DNA from 4 places in the Neobacillus sp. FW104-15D2 genome. Region 4 is predicted to be linked to each of the others. Evidence: riboswitches for the same ligand, from Rfam matches in the RefSeq annotation. Region 4 holds a riboswitch; each other region holds the start of a gene.

The links. Region 4 has a riboswitch for thiamine pyrophosphate ahead of thiT (energy-coupled thiamine transporter ThiT). Riboswitches for the same ligand answer to the same signal wherever they lie in the genome.
Region 1: linked by a shared signal. The riboswitch ahead of thiW (energy coupling factor transporter S component ThiW) and the one ahead of thiT (energy-coupled thiamine transporter ThiT) in region 4 are both predicted to bind thiamine pyrophosphate.
Region 2: linked by a shared signal. The riboswitch ahead of AC3WR0_RS03550 (solute carrier family 23 protein) and the one ahead of thiT (energy-coupled thiamine transporter ThiT) in region 4 are both predicted to bind thiamine pyrophosphate.
Region 3: linked by a shared signal. The riboswitch ahead of AC3WR0_RS21570 (acetylornithine deacetylase) and the one ahead of thiT (energy-coupled thiamine transporter ThiT) in region 4 are both predicted to bind thiamine pyrophosphate.

What each region holds. Positions count from the first base shown of each region.
Region 1 covers NZ_JBYTCJ010000048.1:13,675-18,673, forward strand. Annotated here, with positions in the region: gene AC3WR0_RS24215 (SRPBCC family protein) at 1-440, opposite strand, end outside; gene AC3WR0_RS24220 (YndM family protein) at 536-967, opposite strand; gene AC3WR0_RS24225 (hypothetical protein) at 1,044-1,526, opposite strand; gene AC3WR0_RS24230 (shikimate kinase) at 1,609-2,115, shown strand; TPP riboswitch at 2,346-2,452, shown strand; gene thiW (energy coupling factor transporter S component ThiW) at 2,525-3,034, shown strand; gene AC3WR0_RS24240 (amidase family protein) at 3,447-4,940, opposite strand.
Region 2 covers NZ_JBYTCJ010000003.1:35,947-40,945, forward strand. Annotated here, with positions in the region: gene AC3WR0_RS03540 (permease) at 1-352, opposite strand, end outside; gene AC3WR0_RS03545 (aspartate/glutamate racemase family protein) at 702-1,397, opposite strand; gene AC3WR0_RS03550 (solute carrier family 23 protein) at 1,461-2,774, opposite strand; TPP riboswitch at 2,858-2,966, opposite strand; gene AC3WR0_RS03555 (ECF transporter S component) at 3,142-3,837, opposite strand; gene AC3WR0_RS03560 (ABC transporter ATP-binding protein) at 3,819-4,999, opposite strand, start outside.
Region 3 covers NZ_JBYTCJ010000034.1:45,335-50,333, forward strand. Annotated here, with positions in the region: gene AC3WR0_RS21560 (ABC transporter ATP-binding protein) at 1-446, opposite strand, end outside; gene tenA (thiaminase II) at 394-1,065, opposite strand; gene AC3WR0_RS21570 (acetylornithine deacetylase) at 1,070-2,362, opposite strand; TPP riboswitch at 2,459-2,559, opposite strand; gene guaC (GMP reductase) at 2,769-3,752, opposite strand; gene AC3WR0_RS21580 (BMP family lipoprotein) at 3,870-4,943, opposite strand.
Region 4 covers NZ_JBYTCJ010000013.1:84,844-89,842, reverse strand. Annotated here, with positions in the region: gene AC3WR0_RS12360 (hypothetical protein) at 1-79, shown strand, start outside; gene AC3WR0_RS12355 (hypothetical protein) at 66-560, shown strand; gene AC3WR0_RS12350 (GNAT family N-acetyltransferase) at 557-1,099, opposite strand; gene AC3WR0_RS12345 (histidine kinase N-terminal domain-containing protein) at 1,119-2,249, opposite strand; TPP riboswitch at 2,422-2,527, shown strand; gene thiT (energy-coupled thiamine transporter ThiT) at 2,637-3,233, shown strand; gene AC3WR0_RS12335 (YhgE/Pip family protein) at 3,299-4,999, opposite strand, start outside.

The DNA of each region.
Region 1 (4,999 bases), on a different contig from region 4:
TTTATTTCTTCTAGTTTTGCAGCGATTGCGGCGGTCATTTCTTCCCCTGTTTTAGGAACGGAGTTTTTCATGACTGCATTCATCATGGCTGCGATCGGACCTGCAGCCTTCATATCAAGGGAGCCAATCATTTTTGTTCGGCTTTTTCCCAGCGATTCAGCTTGAAAGTAACCTTCACCAGTGATATTTTCTGTGACTCCGTTTAGGGTAAATGTAACCTTCTCCGGCTCGATCCATTCTTTAATCGTAATCAAAAGAGTAACTTTTTTCTTAATGATTCCAATCTCCTGCTTGAACACCCATTCCGATTGGTGTTCACTTATTTTTTTATGAGTGATGTACCCTGGAACCAATGGTGCCCAATTGTCCATATCCTTCACAAAATTCCAGATTTCCCGAATGGGTAAATCCATAATGATTTCTGTTTTACCGCTCGGCATATTCTTTCCTCCTCACTCTTAAAACAAAAATAAATCTTCCTATATAGGAAGACCTATTCCAAAATATATGCTGTTTAGAGGTTTTTAGAAGGAAATTACTTTTCTTTAAGCGGGTCTTTCTCCTCGGACATTTCCATTCCATATGCAAGTCTGTTAGACACTGTATTCTTGTTTTGATTTGCATCAGGCATTGAACGAAGGAGCAATCGGTGGACAAAGTATTCCCCTGCTGTAATAATCACAGCTGAAATAATACTTCCCCATGCAATTTGCAAATAGCTGTCGAGAAGCACACTCCCAAAAATCCAAACAATCGTGTAAGAAAGTAGAAAATCTGCGATAAGAGCATTTTTATTTCCAACACGCTGCAGGAGTATCCTGTCTCCTGCAAAATAAGAAACCACTGTCATAAGCACGCTGAACGAAACGATATCTGTCAATGTCGCATTAAAAAACAAGTCCAGCCCTACCGCAAAAGCAACCAAACATGTAACAAATTTCATCATTATAGCCATTAAATTATTCATTTTTATTGCCTCCTCACCTATCATTTTAGGCAATAAAAAAAATTCCATTCATCCACCTTCAAACCTGCCGAAAAAACTACAAGAAAACATGTAAAATCACTATACCAAAGAAAACAAATGCCATGCCGTAATGAAATCTTCTTCTCTTTCCAGTGGCCTTTCGGTGTCTTAATAGACCACTATATAAAAGAACAGCCAGTATGATCAAAGACAAAACCCCGGTTTCTGTCTTCCATATCCAGAAATCTTCACGACGGGCATAAGCCATGATCACTGCATGGACACCGATCAGCAAGCTGGCAGTGGTAGCAATTGGAATGTGATATTTCATCATTTTTTTAGAGATTTTTGCAAGTTTAACTTTTACATCTCTAATCGTACTTTTTCTAATAAGCAAAAAAACAAAGTACATATTCAGGTTAATTAAATACAGCATAAAAGCGGCCTGAGCTATTATTTTTCCGATCAAAACATAGCTGCTGTCATAACCCTTTGAAAAGGCCCATACTGCTATTATCACCACGACTGTGACATTTACGGCGATCCATCTGGCTATCATCGGCAACCTCCCATTTTTCCTTTAAGCTATACTTCGGCTATGTTAAGATTAGTTTAACAATTGATTATAGGAAGTGCCAGATATGACTAAAAGCGTTGTCCTTACAGGATTTATGGGGTCAGGGAAAACAACGGTAGGCAAAATAGCTGCAAAAAAGCTTTCATGGCCGTTTATTGATGCCGACCATGAAATTGAACAGGAATTTGGGATGCCTGCAACAGAAATTTTTAAAACCCTGGGTGAAGCTGTATTTCGACAGGAGGAGAAAAATTTAATTACCAAGTTTTCTGCTAAGGAATCAACAGTTATCTCCTTAGGAGGCGGGGCTTTTTTACAAAGCGAAATTCGAGATGTCTGCATGGCTAACTGTACCGTAATATATCTCGATATATCCTGGGAAGTATGGAAAAACAGGATGCCTTTTCTAATTAGCACCCGGCCTGTTCTACAAGACCTGACTGTTCCGCAAATGGAAGAATTATATTACAAGCGGAAAGAGTTTTATACCCATTACCACTTCAGAATTAGCATGGATTCACTTGATGCTGAAGAAGCGGGCAGCAAAATTGCTGCTTTAATTAGAAAATAGGAATCTCCTCTCCTTTTTGGAAGGGCCTAATTTATTTTAAGGGGCAGTGACGGTTGGATTCCCGTTTTGCAATTAAGCACATAGAAAATTGGTTGGCTTTTCTGCCTTCCGGTTTTTGTGAGGCAATATGCCTGTTTTTATATCCCTTACAAAAACAATAACGAGAATTTTCCAAAAATTGCTTTACATACATTTTCACTAGGTCTATGATAAAAACAAATGAATAGCGGATTGACTACTAGGGGTGCCTATAATGGGCTGAGAGAAAAACTTTGTTTTTTAACCCTTTGGACCTGATCTGGTTTGTACCAGCGTGGGAAAGTAGCGGAGTATTTTTCTATTACTTACGTTGCCAGGTCCATAGTGGATCTGGCTTTTTATTTATATACTTTAGAGGAGGATTCTTATCATGCGAAAAACACAGAAACTAACAATTGCAGCAATGCTGGTAGCCATTGGGACACTAACAAGTAACGTTTTTTACATCCCGCTCGGTTTTGTAAAGGTATTTCCTATCCAGCATTTTATCAATGTGCTGTCGGCTGTCCTTTTAGGCCCTTTTTATGCTGTATTACAGGCTTTTTGTGTTTCTCTTTTGAGAAATCTTATGGGAACAGGGTCAGTCTTTGCCTTTCCGGGAAGCATGATTGGCGCTTTGCTTGCTGCAATTTTGTTTAGAAAAACAAATAAACTAATATTTGCTGTCTGCGGTGAGGTCATTGGAACAGGAATCCTGGGCGCGATGGCGTGCTATCCGATTTCAACACTTTTACTCGGACAAAAAGCTACCTTGTTCGGATTAATCCCTGCATTTATATCCAGCTCTTTTGTCGGAGCTGCGATTGGCTATATTCTTTTAAAGGTATTTATGAAAAGAACCATTTTTCAGCAGGATGTTTCAATTAAACAAGTAAAATAAAGGGCAAAAGGCTGTCCGGAATGCGGCCAGCCTTTTAAGTTTTTTAAGATTTGTTTTGTTGATTTCCTCTCCCGGCGGTCGCTTTCCGTGGGAGTCTCACGCACAAATTAAGGAATTTATCAGTAATGAGCTTTAACAGAGACTTTTTTAGGTGAATTTTATTAAAAATATAGTTTTTTAATGTCAAATTATGAATTTTTTCAAACTTTTGCCTGTACTCATTCATGTAATTCAAGAATTCTTTCGAGTAATGCACGAATTCCTCCAAGTTATGCCCGAATTCTCCCGAGTAATGCACGAATTCTCTCAAGTAATGCACGAATTCCAAAGGAAATGCCCGAGAATACCAAGGATTGCACAAGTTACAGCTAGAATGCACAACACCGATCAGTTATGCCAATCTCTGCCACCTCTACTTCAGGAACATGGGATTTTTTTTCACGTCCTGCCAGTACTCGGTTTGCTCGAGAGACCCTGCCATTTGATATAATAAATCCTCTCTTCCTCCTGCAGCCATGAATTGGACGCCTATGGGAAGGCCATCAGCGGTCATATGCAAAGGAACTGACATGGAGGGCTGGCCAGTTAGATTCGCAAGTTGGGTAAACGGTGTCCGTTTCAGGCTATTCTCGACAATGGTATCCACTATCCCCGCCTTCTTCACTAGCCCTCCAAGCCCAAATCGCCCAACCATACTGATCAGCCTTTTTTCAGAAGGGCTGGGATCAAGTTCACCAATCCTTGATGCAGGGAACGCAGTGGCAGGAGTAACATAAAAATCGTATTCCTCATGAAAGCTTTCCATTGCATATGATGCGATATCCCATTCCCGAAGGCTCAATACCCATTCTTCAGCAGAGGTTACTTTTCCAAGCAGCCCAAGCAGCCAGGTGGCTGGTTCAACATCCATCCGGGTTACCTTGCGGCCGATTGTTTCCTCCATGCCAGCCAGTGCGGCGGATACCTCACCAAAATACATAGTAATATAGCTTTTAGCAATCTTTTGACCATCAACCGGAGCATTCTTTTCTATTACTTCGTGACCCATTCCCTCAAGCAATCTAGCTGTCTTTAATACTGCCTCTTTGCATTCAGGGTGAACCTCAGTCCCAATCGGAGAAAGGACTGAAAAGGCGATTTTCATTGGGCGGTCAAACTCCTTATTCATTCTTTCCAGATAGGAATGCTCAAACGGCGGAGCATGGAAGGCAGCACCTTTTTCATGCCCTTTTAATAAATCAAGCATATAGGCACTATCACGGACTGTCCTGGTTAACACATGGTCGGCCGACGCCCCCTGCCAGTGCCTCCCTAGTCTTTTACCAACAGGGGTTCTTCCTCTGGACGGTTTTAATCCAAACAGCCCTGTAAAGGCAGCAGGAATCCGAATCGACCCTCCTCCATCATTTGCTCCTGCAATAGGTACCATTCCCGAGGCAACAGCCGCAGCTGATCCGCCGCTTGAACCTCCAGGTGTATGTTCCGTATTCCAGGGATTTCTTGACGGGCCGTAATGTACTGGCTCTGTAATACCCATTAATGCTAACTCTGGTACATTGGTCACTCCTAGAAACCTTGTTCCGGTACCTCTCATTCTTGAAACAAATTCAGAATCCTCTTTTGCGATATATCCACGTAATGAGCGTGAACCCGAGGTAATTGGTTCTCCTTTTATTTCCTGTATGATATCCTTTAAAAGAATTGGCACTCCACCAAATGGTGTATCACTCTCGGATTCCACTTTTTGATGTTCGTATGTTTTATGAATAACAGCATTTAATTCAGGATTTATTCTTTCTATTTTCGAAGTTGCTGCCTCCATGACCTCCTCTTTCTTCACTTCCTTTTTTTTAATCAGCTCGGCAAGTCCCATTCCGTCAAAAAGTTCATATTGAAACACAGTCACTTTCCCCACCCCTTTGTATTCCTATTCTAAAAATTCAGTTAATTATTTCGTGATAAAAA
Region 2 (4,999 bases), on a different contig from region 4:
ACCATACCATCGTCCAGCTATCGCCGAAGGCAATAAAAGTAGCAAACAGAACAATCGGATTAATAATAGGAGCCGAAAGCATGAATGAAATAGCAGAGTAGGGCGCCATACCCTTTTTTATTAAGCGGGCTGTAATCGGAACAATGCCGCATTCACAGCCAGGGAATAATGCTCCTATTAAACTAGCGGTAATGACAGATAAGAATCGATTTTTAGGCATGATTCGAATAATCGTATTTTCAGAAACGAAAACTTCTATTAGTGCTGACACAAACGCACCAATTATAATAAAAGGGATAGCTTCAATCACAATACTGATAAAAATTGTATTTAATTGTAACAATCTATCCATGGAAGTTCCTCCTCAGTAAAACACTAAAAAAATACTTTTAACATACAACTAATAGAGTATTTTATAATTCTTAATTTTCCCTTAAGAAAATATTTCATATAACCCAAAACAACATTAAATACTATACTCTCTTCCTTTGGATTCGTCTATCGTAATATTTGGCATTAATCTAATTCTAATAATGGAGGAAGGGATATTTTGATTATCACTCAAAGGATTATCGATGTGGGCTATGAGACATTTTCATGGATTTCTTTGGAATTTTGTCTGATAGAGAATTCCCAACAAAAAAAGAAGACAGCATAAAAAGATAGTAATCCAGCTATCTCTATGCTTTCTCCCCTTGTATCTATTCAGTTAACGCCTTTTTCACAGCATAGAAGGCATGAAGCGCCGTGGTATCATAAAGAGGAAGGGTGACATCTTCAGGCTTTATGAGCATCCCTATTTCAGTGCATCCGAGAATAATGCCTTCTGCCCCTTTTTCGGCCATTTTACTAATAATATTTTTATATTTCTCTTTGGATTCCAGCTTAATGTCCCCCAAGCATAACTCATCATAAATAATTCTATGGATTTCCTTTCGGTCATCTTCTTCAGGAATAATAACTTCCAAGCCATGCTTTTGAGTCAGCCTTCCTTTATAAAAGTCTTCCTCCATCGTAAAATTTGTGCCTAGCAGCCCGATGGTCTTTTTGGCTTCTGATTTGATTTGATAAGCTGTTGGGTCAGCAATATGTAAAAAAGGAATAGTAATTTTCTGCAGGATTGCATCTGCTGAAATGTGCATAGTGTTGGTACAAAGTATAATAAAATCGGCACCGGCATTTTCTAATTTTATAGCTGTGGCACTCAATATCTCCCCTGCCTTTTCCCATTCCCCCGCGAATTGAAGTTCCTTTATTACTTCAAAATCAACGGAATATAAAATACATTCTGCTGAATGAAGCCCACCTAATTCTTCCTTTATCTTTTCATTTATCAGCTCATAATAATGCTTAGTTGATTCCCAGCTCATCCCGCCAATTAATCCTATTGTCTTCATAAGTCTATTCCCCCTTTTTAATATATAAAGGGTTCTGGACTAGTCGGCCAGAACCCTTTAATTTTATTTATGGTTTCTATTGATGCGATTAGGAATATTGACAAGAAAGAACTGCAAAATGATTGATGTAAAGGCAGCAATCATTATGCTGTTGGAAAGGAACGTCCCAACGGCACCTTTTGCCTCTTTAAAATATTCAGGCAGTGAAATCGCAAGTAATATGGATAAACCTATAATCATATAATTTCTTTCGGACTTTTCAATCTTACCTAACAAGGAAATTCCAGTAAATATGAGACTTGCTGCAGCGGGTAAAAAGATGCCTCCTACCACGGCATCAGGTGTCAATGCCAAAAGAGCACCAGCTTTCGGAACAAGGCCTAGAATTAGAAATATTACCCCTGCATACATAACTGGATATCTTGACCCTACCCCTGTTAACCTTAATAGACCTACATTTTGGGCATAAGCAGTGGTTGGAAATCCGCCAATTAATGAAGAAAGCATTGAACCTGCTGCCTCACCTGCAAAGCCATTTCGGATTCGTTTGGAGTCAAGATCGACCTTCAGTGTTTCAGCAGAAGCCTGATATACACCCATTGCTTCAATAACGGCTACAATATAGGCAACAAAGAAAGTAATAAAAGTGCTCCAATGAAAGGTTAATGCACCGTAAGGAAGAAAGTGCGGCAATCCAAACCAACTCTTGTCAGCAATAATGGAAAAATTAGTTTTCCCCAAAAGAGACGCTATAATATCACCAATTACTAAAGCGATTAAGAAAGAAAAAGACTTCCACATTCCTTTGCCAAATAGTGATAATAGAATAACTACACCCGCTGTTGGTATAGACATAGCAAGTGTCGAAGGCTTTGCAAAGCTTTCCATTCCCGGTGTCCCTCCAAGGAATTCAAAAAGCGTAAAGCTTGAAAGTGAAATACCAACAACAAAAATAACTGTCCCCGAAATAACAGGAGTAAATATTGCTTTCAAGCGGCCAATTAATCCTGTAATAGACAAAATAAAAACAATAAGAGCACTTAACAGGATTCCTCCACTAGCTGCTGCAAGCCCATGTGCCTTTCCCGCGGCAATCATAATCGAATCAAAAGCGGCGGAAGGTCCCTGCACGATTGGAAGCCGAACTAGTCTAGTAGCCTGGATTAGCGTTACCAGTCCTGCAGCAATAAAAATACTGTTTACAATATTGGCGGATAAAGTCAGCGGCAGACCAATCATTGCCGCTACAAAAATTGGGTCAAGCCAGACATTTGAAACAAAGACATGCTGGAGACCATATAAAAAGCTTTTAGCAGGAGGCAATTTATCATCAATTCTGCTAGTTAAACCTTCGTTGGGCTGTTCATTTAGTTCCATTGATATTCTCTCCTTATTTTTTTACGCAAATAAAAAACCAGGTTCCCAATCGGACCTGGTTAGCTTAAAAAAGTTAGAGAAAAAACAGTTTCTCACTACTTTCCTACGCTGGTATGATCCAGATCAGGTCCAAAGGGTTAAAAAACGAGTGTTTTTCTCTCAGCCCATACCTGGGCACCCCTAGCAGTTTTTCGCGATATTTAATTCTGTTTCAGAATATACCTAATCATTGAAGATGACAAGAGGATGAAAAAACTCCCTTTGCGTGAAGGGGAGATCTTAAGTTGATTTTAACATCAATTTCAACCTTTTTATGGATCAATTTGATGTTAAGATATCATTTATGAAAAGTGGTTAACTACGTTTCTCAAAATTCCATCAGCCCATATTTCCTTTTAAACCTGGTAAGTATTTTCATCCAGGGCTTGCCAAACAAAACCAGAAAAAAGACATTTGATGCAGCATGCATGGCATCAAACAGAGCGCTGGCAGCAAAGTAAGTGAATATTGATTTTAATTCAAAGAGATTTCCTCCCTGTGTAAAGGAAAAGTAACCCCAAATATTCATAATCCACCCAAATAAAAATCCCCAAACAATTCCGAAGACCACCCTGCCCCAGGTCCAGTTCATTAATCGGCTGTTCTTTAATAAGCCTGCGGAGAAACCGACAAGTCCCCAGGCAGCCATCTGCCAGGGTGTCCAAGGTCCCTGGCCAAGGATCATATTTGATGCAAGTGCTGCGACCGCCCCAATAATAAAGCCACTCTCTGCACCAAAAACCAATCCTGACATCATAATCACAAAAGTTGTAGGCTGAACACTTGGAATACTGGCAAACGGAACCCTGCCTACAGCCGCAATAGCCGCGAGGACAGCAAGCAACACCAGTTCGCGTGGTTCTGCCTTTCTTTTTTCAAACCTTATTAATAACAGCAGCATTGAAAGGACAACAATGGCCAGGCTTAGCCATATATACTGACTTTGCAAGCTAAATGATAAATATAAGAGCAGTGCAACCATAAGGAGTGCCGCTGAAGTAACAATTATCTTCTTAGCCTGCATAGCTCAACTGCCTCCTCGAGGGTAACGATTTGTTGGTCGGACCTACTGCGAAACAGCCGTTGTACCATCGTAGTATAAAAGAAATTCCCACTAAAAAAAGCATCGGGCTCAGATTCCGATGTTATACTTCCCTGAAACATCATTCCGCATTTTGAGGCGTAGCGGGCTGCAAACTCTACATCGTGGGTGGACATCAGGATAGAAACGCCCTCGCAATTCAACTTACAAAGAATATCTGCTAAATGATCCTTCGACAAGGGATCCAGTCCCTTTGTAGGTTCATCCAGCAGCAGAATTTCAGGCTTTCTTAAAAGCAGGCAGGCTAGCGCTGCTTTCTGAAGTTCTCCGCCGCTTAAATCGTATGGATGATTATGGCGAAGATGATTTATTCCAAGCTTCTCCAGAAGAGGCTCAACCTCATGTTCGTTCTTTAATCCCCATTGTTCAAGAGTATCCTGAATTTCTTTTTCTACAGTATCCTGTATGAAAAATAACTTAGGGTTTTGCGGCAAATAGCCTATTTCAGCTGCAAGGCTTTTATTTTTCCATGCCTTTAACTGTTTTCCCTTGAAAATAAGCTTCCCTCTCTCTGGCTTTAACACACCCGCCAGCAGCTTCAATAAAGTTGACTTTCCAGAGCCATTACCACCCAAGAGAGCATAAAAGTCACCTTTTCTGATAGAAAGATTCAGTTCCTTTAATATATAACCATCTTCTTTCTGATATTGAAAATATAGATTTTGGGCGTTAAGGATCTCTTCTGTTATTTCAGCCAATCTTGTTTTATCTTTTTTAGCAATCTCCACAGTCTGGGTCCAGCTTCGCCCTTCCTTAACTGAAAGAGGCAGCTTTTCTTTCCCTCCAAGGCTTAAATAAAGCGAAGGAATACTAGGAACATACTTATTAAAAGGAGGGTTTCTCCATAGATTTTCAAGAACCTGGCGGGTCCCTCCCTGAACCTTCACTTCTCCTTTATCCATTAAAACAATACTGTCTGCAAGCAGAAATATTTCCTCCAAACGGTGCTCAGCCAGAATAATCGTCATTCCAAACTCTTCATTTAGGTGGACCAGCATATTTAAAAACTCTCTGGCACTTACAGGGTCCAGCTGGGCTGTGGGTTCATCCAGCAGAAGAATATCCGGCTGCATAAGGAGAACAG
Region 3 (4,999 bases), on a different contig from region 4:
TAGGCTTTTTCATAACCAGCTAAGCCAAATCTGTTTAACCCTTCAATAATTTCACTCATTTTCTCTTGCTTTTTTTCCTTGCTAAGCTCAATTGGCAGCATAACGTTGTCCGCTACAGTTCTCCACGGCAAAAGCAGATCCTTTTGGGGCATAAAGCCGACTTTTCCTAATCGCTTTCCAGATTGTTGGCCATTAATCCAGATTTGTCCCTGGTCAGGCTCCAATAATCCGGCAATCAGTTTGAATAACGTGCTTTTCCCTGAACCACTCGCGCCAATAACTGAGACAAACTCCCCTGGCAGCACATTCATTGAAATGTTTTGAAAAACGGGCTTTCCCTTAGCTTCACCGGGAAAAGCATACGAAAGTTCTTTTATTGATAAAATGGGTGAACTAGACAGGCCACTCGCCCCCCTGATAGACCATATCCCAGAACATATATTCAAACCTGGATGTCGTCAGGAAATGGTCTTCGAGGTCTTCTAGTTCCCGGTCCGGTTTCCCATCAGTCAATTGATCTAACAAATCAATCAGCCAGGTGGCCAAGGAACCAAATTCATCTGATGAATACATTTTGATCCATTCACCATATAAAGGATGCTCTTTAGATCCTGGATACTTTTCAGCAAGCATCTTGCCAATCTCCCAATAGCTCCACATACAAGGCAGCAGCGCAGAGATCAATTCTTCAAGAGAACCATTCTGAGCCACATATAGCATATAACGCGTATAGGCAAAATTCATTGGGAGTGGCTTCGTTTCCTCAAGCTGTTGGTTGGTAATACCAAATCGTTCAGCATATTGGCGGTGCAAATCCATTTCCCCATGCAATGTCTCATGAAGCAGCTTTGCAAAAGCGGCCATCGTCTCGATATCTTTTGCCTTGACCGCACCTAGTGCAAAAAGCTTGGAATAGTCGATTAAAAAGACATAGTCCTGTTTCATGTACCGAATAAACGATTCAACAGGCAAATCTCCTGTCCCCATCCCCACCACAAAAGGATGCTGGTGAGTTTTTTGCCAGATTTCATTTACTTTTTCAAAAAGAAAGTCTGTAAATTTCATTTGTTTATTCCTCCTTTCTAGTGTTGCACCACTCTGCAATAAATGTGGCTAATACTTTCGTAAAATCTAGTAATTGACGAACTTCCACCTTTTCATTTACAGAATGTGCATCTTCTAATTTTCCTGGCCCAAAAATGACAGTCGGAATCCCGGCCCGTCCTAGCCATCCAGCATCAGTAACTGTAGGTGACATTCCTATTGTTGGCTTTTGGATTAATAATTTTTCATACGAATCGGCTAAAAGAAGCGTCCCAGGGTGCTCTGAATCAATTTCCAAGGAAGGAAAAATCTCTCCACGATCCTCAATCATCGATTTTCCTCCCCATTTGAATTCTGGCGGATTTTCTCTTAACCACGGATCCGCAGCGGCTACAGCATTAATATGTTGTTCAATTTCCTTGATAACTTCTTCATAATCTTCATTCGGATAAAAATGTACCGTAATCCAAAGTGCGCAGCGATCAGCAACAAATGCGGCATGCCTGCCACCTTCAATCACAGCAGGATTGATGGTATTAACACCAGGTTCAAAGCCCTCATAACTTTTCGTAATCGCCCAGTGGCGTTCCAGGTCTTGAAGGCCAGAGATGATTTTCATCATTTTCTCAATCGCACTAGCCCCCTTCACGCCACCACCTGCATGAATCATTTTCCTGCGCAAACCGTCGTGATAGGTTTCTTTACTTTGAATCGTTATCCAGCCGGTAATGACCCCGCCTTGGCCTTGAATATGTAAATCACTTGTATCGACTACTACTGCATAGTCAGCAGTATACCCCTTTTCTGTACAATCGAGTGTTCCCGCTTCACCCACTTCTTCCCCGATCACTGACTGAAATTGCAAGTCACCTTGAAGAGTAATATCGAGTGCTTTTAATAGTTTAAAAGCAAATAGCGATGCTGCAATGCCACCTTTCATGTCGGCAACACCACGTCCATAAATATATTGGTCTTTAAAATAGGTAGTAAAGGGAGATTTATTCCATTCTTTATCATCACCTACTTCTGCAACATCCACATGACCATTTATGATTAAACTATTATATTGCTCAGAAACTTTTCCTTTTAAGATCCCAACAACATTAGGGTCTCCTGGGTAAACATCCCACTTTTCCGTTTTAAAGCCCAGGTCTTTTAAGTAGTCTTGAATAAATTCTTGTATGTCATTTGTATTCCTGGCAGGCGGACTTACTGTTGGGAAAGAAATTAATTTGGTAAGAAGCTCCATTAATTCTTCTTGTCTTGATTCCACTTCGTGTGCAATTTTTTGAGATAAATCTCCGGATATAGCCTTCATTTTCTTCGCTCCTTAATAAAATACAAAATAAAAAACCACCCACTTCCAGAGAAATGAATGGTTTGAAGGTTAATGTCAAAATAAATGAGGCTGACATAAAGATTCGCTCCACTTCCCTCCGCTGGTATCATCCAGATCAGGTTCAAAGGGTCTAGAACAATGTTCTATCTCAGCCAAAGGCCCCCCTAGTGTAATTCGATCATAATATTAAGTTGGAATAAAGTAAACTATAGCACACGATTAAAAAATGTAAAGTACTAAGAAAATCGTTTTTAACTTACATTTCTTTTCTATCCAGCACTGGACAGCTGCTCAGCAGTTCATTTACTCTATGGAGCGAGTAGATATATAGTTTCCACCAGCATTAACCATTTTTAACCACAATTAAAATAGGTTTAACCCCTATTTAATATACTTTATCACCATTAAAGATTGAATTCTTTACAATAACATAATCTACAGTACGGATTGCTGACAGCTTATTTCCCCCCGCATAGGAAATGGACGATTGAAGATCCTCCTTCATTTCATTCAAGGTATCCTTTAAAGAACCTTTATACTCAACATACATTTTTTTGCCTTCGACATTTTTCCTTTGACCCTTTTGAAACTCGGAAGCCGATCCAAAGTATTCTTTACATAGCTTTCCGTCTTTTTCGATCATTTCTCCTGGGGACTCTTCATGTCCGGCAAATAATGAGCCAATCATAACCATAGAAGCTCCAAACCGAATCGATTTCGCTATATCACCATGTGTGCGGATGCCCCCGTCTGCAATAACCGGCTTGCTTGCCGCTTTTGCACACCATCTAAGGGCCGCTAATTGCCAGCCGCCTGTTCCAAAACCGGTTTTTATTTTAGTAATACATACCTTTCCTGGTCCTATGCCTACCTTCGTTGCATCTGCACCGGCATTTTCCAATTCTCTTACTGCTTCAGGAGTACCGACATTTCCTGCAATAACAAAGCTTGAAGGAAGAAGTTTCTTTATATGCTGAATCATATTGATTACTGCATTAGAATGTCCATGAGCAATATCAATAGTAATGTATTCAGGTGATAGACCTTCCTCTGCTAATTGTTGGATGAATCTATATTCCTCTTCCTTCACCCCAACACTAATCGAGGCATATAACCCACGAGAATTCATATCTTTTACAAAATCCAACCGCTTCTCCGGGTAAAAACGATGCATAATATAAAAATAATTATTTTCTGCTAAATAGATCGCAATCTTCTCGTCTATAATCGTCTGCATATTAGCAGGCACTACAGGGAGCTTAAACGTGCGTCCACCAAAATTAACGGATGTATCACACTCCGACCGGCTATTAACCATCGCTTTTGCCGGAATCAATTGAATATCCTCATAATCAAAAACATTTTCCATTTATTACACTCCTTTATAAGAGAGAACACACTGTTCTGCATAAAAAATTTAATAAATTCTGTTGCTCGATAACAAATGAAAAAGCGGGTTAGCCCCCCGCTTATTTCTTTTTCAATATTATTTTGCGTTAAATGTTTTCAATTCAGCCAGAGTGCCGGGAACTTTTACCGCTCCAGACTTGATTTTATCTGTCCAATCTTTTACAGCTTTATCAATTGCATCTTTATTGGCAGCCTTCGCGTTAATTGGTGTTAATCCTACGCCGCCTTCATTTAATCCATAAAGAACATCTTTTCCTCCTGGGAAATTGCCGTTCTTTGCTTTATTAGCCGTATCTTGTACCGCTACATCGACACGTTTAAGAGCGGAAGTCAGAACCACATCCTCACCCATATTGCTCTGATCTCGGTCAACACCAATTGCCCAGATTTCACGTTTAGGATCTTTTTTCTTTAAGTCATTGGCTTCTTTAAAAAGTCCATTGCCTGTACCGCCTGATGCGTGGAAAATGACATCTGCGCCCGTTGCATACATTTTAGACGCAATAGACTGTCCAAGTTCTGCTTTATCAAAAGCGCCAGCATATTGAGAGTCAACCTTTACTGAAGGCTTTGCTGCATGGACACCTGCTATGAAACCTGCTTCAAAACGTTCAATTACGGCGTTTTTCATACCGCCAATGAAACCGACATGGTTAGACTTTGTTGTCATTGCTGCAGCGACACCTGCAAGGAAGGCCCCTTCCTGCTCCTTAAAAAGAACGCTTGCTACGTTAGGTTCTTTTACCTCAGAATCGATAATCGCAAATTTAGTATCCTTTTGTTGTTTTGCAATTTCATCAATTGCATCCTGCATTAAGAAACCAATACCATATACCAGGTCATAGCCTTGGCGTGCTAGTGTATTTAGGTTTGGAACATAGTCTGCATCCGAAGTTGATTGCAGATAATCATATCCGTTTCTGCCTTTAGTCAGGTTGTTTGCTTTACCAAATGCCTGCAAGCCTTCCCAAGCAGATTGATTGAAGGATTTGTCGTCAACCCCGCCGATGTCAGTGACCATTCCAACCGTAAAGCCTTTCTTTCCACCTGCATTGTTTTTGTTGTTGTCGGCATTTTTTCCACATCCGCCTAAAAGCGTTCCAGCCGCCAGCAGCAGTGAGAGTGCCACTCCCAGTTTTTGTTTTTTCATGTTGTTATACCTCCGCTTTTTTTAGCTAATCAGAATTTATATCCCTAAATTCTGAA
Region 4 (4,999 bases):
TGCAAATTTAATTATATCGTTTTATGTATGGAAAATAGTAAACAAGCAAGAAAGGGTGAAGGGAGTTGGTTCGGTATGACCAGTCATTTGATGCAAATGAAATTTTTGTTCTTATGGTAACTGTTATTGGCTATTTAGCTGTCTATTTAGCCAGAAAACAATTCTCCTTCAAAATGCTGTTATTATGCCTGCTATTCGGGATATACACAGGCTTCTTTTTTGACCATACTATCAGCTTGTATCCCATGAACTACTATGATGTAAATGAGGTCTCGAAATTTGAGCTTTTTGATTTTATTTCGTATGTAATGTATGGACCTTTTTCATACTTTTTTATTTATTTATGGGAAAAGCTTCAACTGCAAACACGCCACGCTGTTGCATATATACTTTGCTGGTCTTTAATTGGATTATTAACGGAAGCAGTGGCTCATAAAGTGGGGATTTACCATTACAGAGACGGGTTTTCTATTTTTTATTCTTTTACTTTCTACCCAATTGTCCAGCTAATATGGCTGAATTTATATTGGAAACTAAAAAAAGAGCCGGCCGCAAATTAATGCAGCCAATCTCTTGATAACATTCCGTATATAACCAGATTATGATAGCGTCCATATAATTGTTCGCCATCTTGAATCATGCCTTCTGTTTTAAATCCCAGCCTTTCAGGAATGGCACGGCTTTTAATGTTTTTTTCACCGCAGCGGATTTCCACCCGGTTTAGTCCAAGATCATAAAATACATAGTTTAACACACCTTGTACTGCCCTTGTCATAATTCCATGTCCCTGAAACTTTTGGCCAAGGTAATAACCAATGCTGGTTTGCCGGTTATGCCAATCAATTTGGTGGAGGCCCAAAGAGCCTGCCAGTTCTCCTTTATATACAATCCCGGCGTTAAATCCATTATTTTCGGCGAACTGTTTAAGCCACATTGGGATAATTCCATGATATTGGAAGGAGGAGGTCATACCATCCACCCAAGGCAGCCACTCCCTTAGATAGGTTCTATTTTCATCTACCAGTCTATACAACTTTTGTGAATCATGAAGCTGAAATAATTGAAGTTCAATGTCCTGATCAATTTTCAAGGTAAACATTACAAAATAACTCCTTTAATCAAGTATTTAGTGCTATTGGAAGGATAATAGAAAAGGATGTATTCTTCGGCATGGATTTGCAATAAATTTCACCCTTATGTTTTTCAATAATTTCCTTGCACACAAATAGTCCGAGCCCCGTCCCCAACTTTTTTGTTGTGAAAAAGGGTTCGAAAATTGTTTTTTGTATTTCCTCGGGTATCATCGGACCATTATTTGAGACTGTTATTTTGACGCTTGTCTCATCCAGGGATTCCGATACAATTCCAATTAAAGGATTCTCACTGCTCTGGTGGCCGAGTACATCAATGGCATTAAAGATGATATTAATGAATACTTGCCTTATTTCATCCGCATATCCATAAAGCTGAGGGTCACCTGACAACTTTTTATCAATTTTCACTTTCCCATCCAGAATACTGGGATAGAGAAAGTTTAAAACTTCCTCAATTAAAGTATTCAAACTGTAGTAACTCTTTTCTTTGCCAATCAGTTCCTTTTTTGATAGAAGAAGAAACTGTGAAATGCGGAAATTCAATTGTCCCAATTCGTTCGAAATGATATCCAGATATTTCATATCGGGAAAATCTGATTTTAACAGCTGAATAAATCCCTGAATGGAAGTAAGTGGATTGCGAAATTCATGAATAAAACTTGATGTCATTTGACCAAGCAAGGTAAGCCTGTCCTGATGTGTAGAGTCAATAAACTTGGTTTTTTCTTCTATAATTTTATTTTTTTCCTCGGTATAGTGGGAAACAGCAAAGTAAAGGAATTTGTCAAAACAGAAATTGATTAAATTGATTGATTCCTGCATGTCGCTCCAGTCCAGTTCAGCTTTAGAAAGATAGCTGTAAAGCACACTTCTGCCAAGATTAACGTTATAAACAAATTCCCCGATATTGATATTTGCCTCTACACGCTCTAGAGATACGCTTGTAGCCAGATGTTCTATGTATTCCAACAGTTCGTCCTGGGTCATTTTAAAAACCATTAACACCATATTGAAAAGGGACTCGCCATTAGCAAGTATTTTGTCCCTAAAAGGATCCTTGTCCGAAACAATAATAGATTTGTCCCAATCGTATAAAAGCTGCTGTTTCTGGCTTTTAAAAAAATTGAGTAAAGCCTCTTTTTTTTGAGTTAGCATGTTGGTCCTCCTATCGGGATAAATGAAAGTGGGCTTTAGATGAATTAATTCGATAGGGTGAAGCATAATTCCTTCTAAATAAAATCGTCCAATGGCCATGTTTTGCATATTCCATGTTTTTCCTTGTCGGAGATGAAAAAAAGTAGTATATTCGAAAAGGAATTAAATTTAATATTTCCACAGGGGGAGCTGCAAAAGCGGCTGAGAGTGAATGTTCGAGTTCTGACCCTATGAACCTGTTAGTTAACGCTAGCGTAGGGATGTGGTTTGAGGATATAGGCAATGCAGGGTCCCCAACCGTCCTGGATTGCTTTTTGCAGTCCACTTTTATGCGGAGCATTAGGTAATAGGGAAAGACACTCTCCAAATTAAAAGGGGGAAAAAGTTTTGAATCAGAAAAGCAATACATTGTTTTTAGTGGAGGTAGCAGTTTTTACAGCACTTGCTTATCTACTGGACCTGGCATCAGGTTTTATTTTTTCTAGAATCTGGCCGCAGGGAGGATCTGTTTCTATTGCGATGGTTCCTATTTTTCTAATGGCCTACCGCTGGGGAACCAAAGGCGGGGTTTTGACTGGCTTTTTATTAGGACTGCTTCAATTGATTTTAGGGTTTTCGACCGTTGTTCATCCTGTTCAGGGCTTCCTTGATTATATTCTAGCTTTTGCAACAGCGGGCCTTGCTGGATTAGTTGCTGCTGGCTTAAAGCAGTCATTGGCACAGAATCGAAAAGGGCAGTGGATGACCCTTGCAGTTGTCGGTGCTTTTATCGGAAGCCTGCTAAGGTTTATCTGCCATTTTATTTCCGGGATTGTATTCTTTGGTTCGTATGCACCCAAAGGCCAGCCTGTAGCACTTTATTCATTAATTTATAACGGCACATATATGCTGGCTAGCTTTGTTATCAGTGCAATCTTGGTGATTCTTGTTATAAACGCAGCACCAAGAACCATGCTCAATAGTACAGCTAAGAAAGAGTATTAATAAGCTGAAAAAAGCCCTCATTCCATATGGAAGAGGGCTTTTTTTTACTTATTTAAAAGAATAATTTAAACCGCAATGTCCGCTTGGTGGGGATGTTCCTTGGACTTAAATAAGAAAACAGCTGCTGAAAGCAACATAAATAATACAAAGAAGCCAAGCAAAATCGCCATGTTTCCAAAAGCTGCACCTGAGTCATTAAGTGAAATAATAGACTTAAATCCTTCTATTGTATAAGTAAATGGAAGGTACGAGCTCAGGTTACGGAGATTTTCAGGCAGCATTTCGATTGGGAGGTTAGCCCCAGTTGTAGAAAGCTGTAATACTACGAACGCAAGAGCCATGAATCTTCCGACATTCCCCAATGATGCAAAAAATAAAATAATACCTGAAAAAATGATACTTACAATTATGGTAAATAAAACGAAAGCCACTGGGTTATCTACATCCATTCCTAAAAAGCCAAGGACAACTAGTGATAATAGGAGAGCTTGTCCTACAGCAAGAACCGAAAGATTTAAGAACTTAGCTCCAAACCAGCTGAGCGCGGAAACTTCTTCAGGCCTTCTGAAATTAATAAATAATGATAAAACCAGAATTCCAACAAATAAAGCTAAAGATAAAACATACGGTGCAGTTGAATCCCGGTAGTGCGGATACTTATGAATCGTGCTTCCTGCCAGATTAACAGGTGAAGCAAACATTTGGATATTTTGATCATCCGCTTTAATGGCACTAGTTTTTTGTGCACCATCTTTTAATCCGGAAGCGAGCTGGTTCGACCCGTCATCAAGCTTGGCAGCTCCATCATTTAATTGAGTAACACCTGTTGTTAGGTCACCCCATCCTTGGTTAACAGATGCATTTCCGTCGCTGACCTGAACCATGCCTGTATGAATTTGTGCAGCACCGGCAGAAAGATCATGCCAACCTTTATCAACCGATGCATTTCCGGCTGAAATCTGAGCGGCTCCATTATCAAGCTTCGTTACGCCTGCAGTCATGTCACTCCAGCCTGTTTGGACGGTCTTTGTTCCATCGGCAATTTGAGTAGTGCCACCGTGGAGAAGTGTAACTTGATCAATCATTGTATTCCAGCCTGTCGCAAGGTCCGCTGTGCCCTTTTGAAGAGCAGGAGCCTTAGCGGCTAAATCAGCAACACCTGCATTGATTTGCGTCTGACCTGCTATTAAAGCATTAAGACCATCAACAGGTGTAAGTATCTTTCCAGGAACTCCACCAGGCTCAAATGCTTTTGGTAAAGCGGTTGCGCCAGCAGTAAGTGCAGAAAGATCGTCTTTTGTTTTTTGTGAATTTAGGTAGTCAGACATCTTTCTAAGTTCACCTATAGCGAAAAGATAAGGTGCTTTATTTTCAGATGTAGGGTTTGAAATATAATTCTCGATTAAAGAAACATAACCATCGAGTCCCTTTGCAGTAAGTGAGACACTCCCAACTAGATCGGTAACACCCTTCGATAGTTCTTCGGTTTTAGGCTTCACTACTAAAGTGAGTCCATTTTTGGTGTCATTTAAACCTTTTAAAATCCCTTCAGTGCCAGCTTTTAGAGCTGGTGCACTTTCTGCTAGGCTCTTCCCGCCTCCAGCGAGCTGCTGAACGCCAGGCTGCCCAGCTTTTAGAGCAGCAAGCAATTTTCCTGTCCCGTCATTAGCAGCAGCAGATCCTTGAGCTAAGCGGGTGATGTCGCCTGATTTACTGTTTAAAGAGGAAAGGAGAAGTCCAGTTCCATTTTTTAATTCCTTGGAACC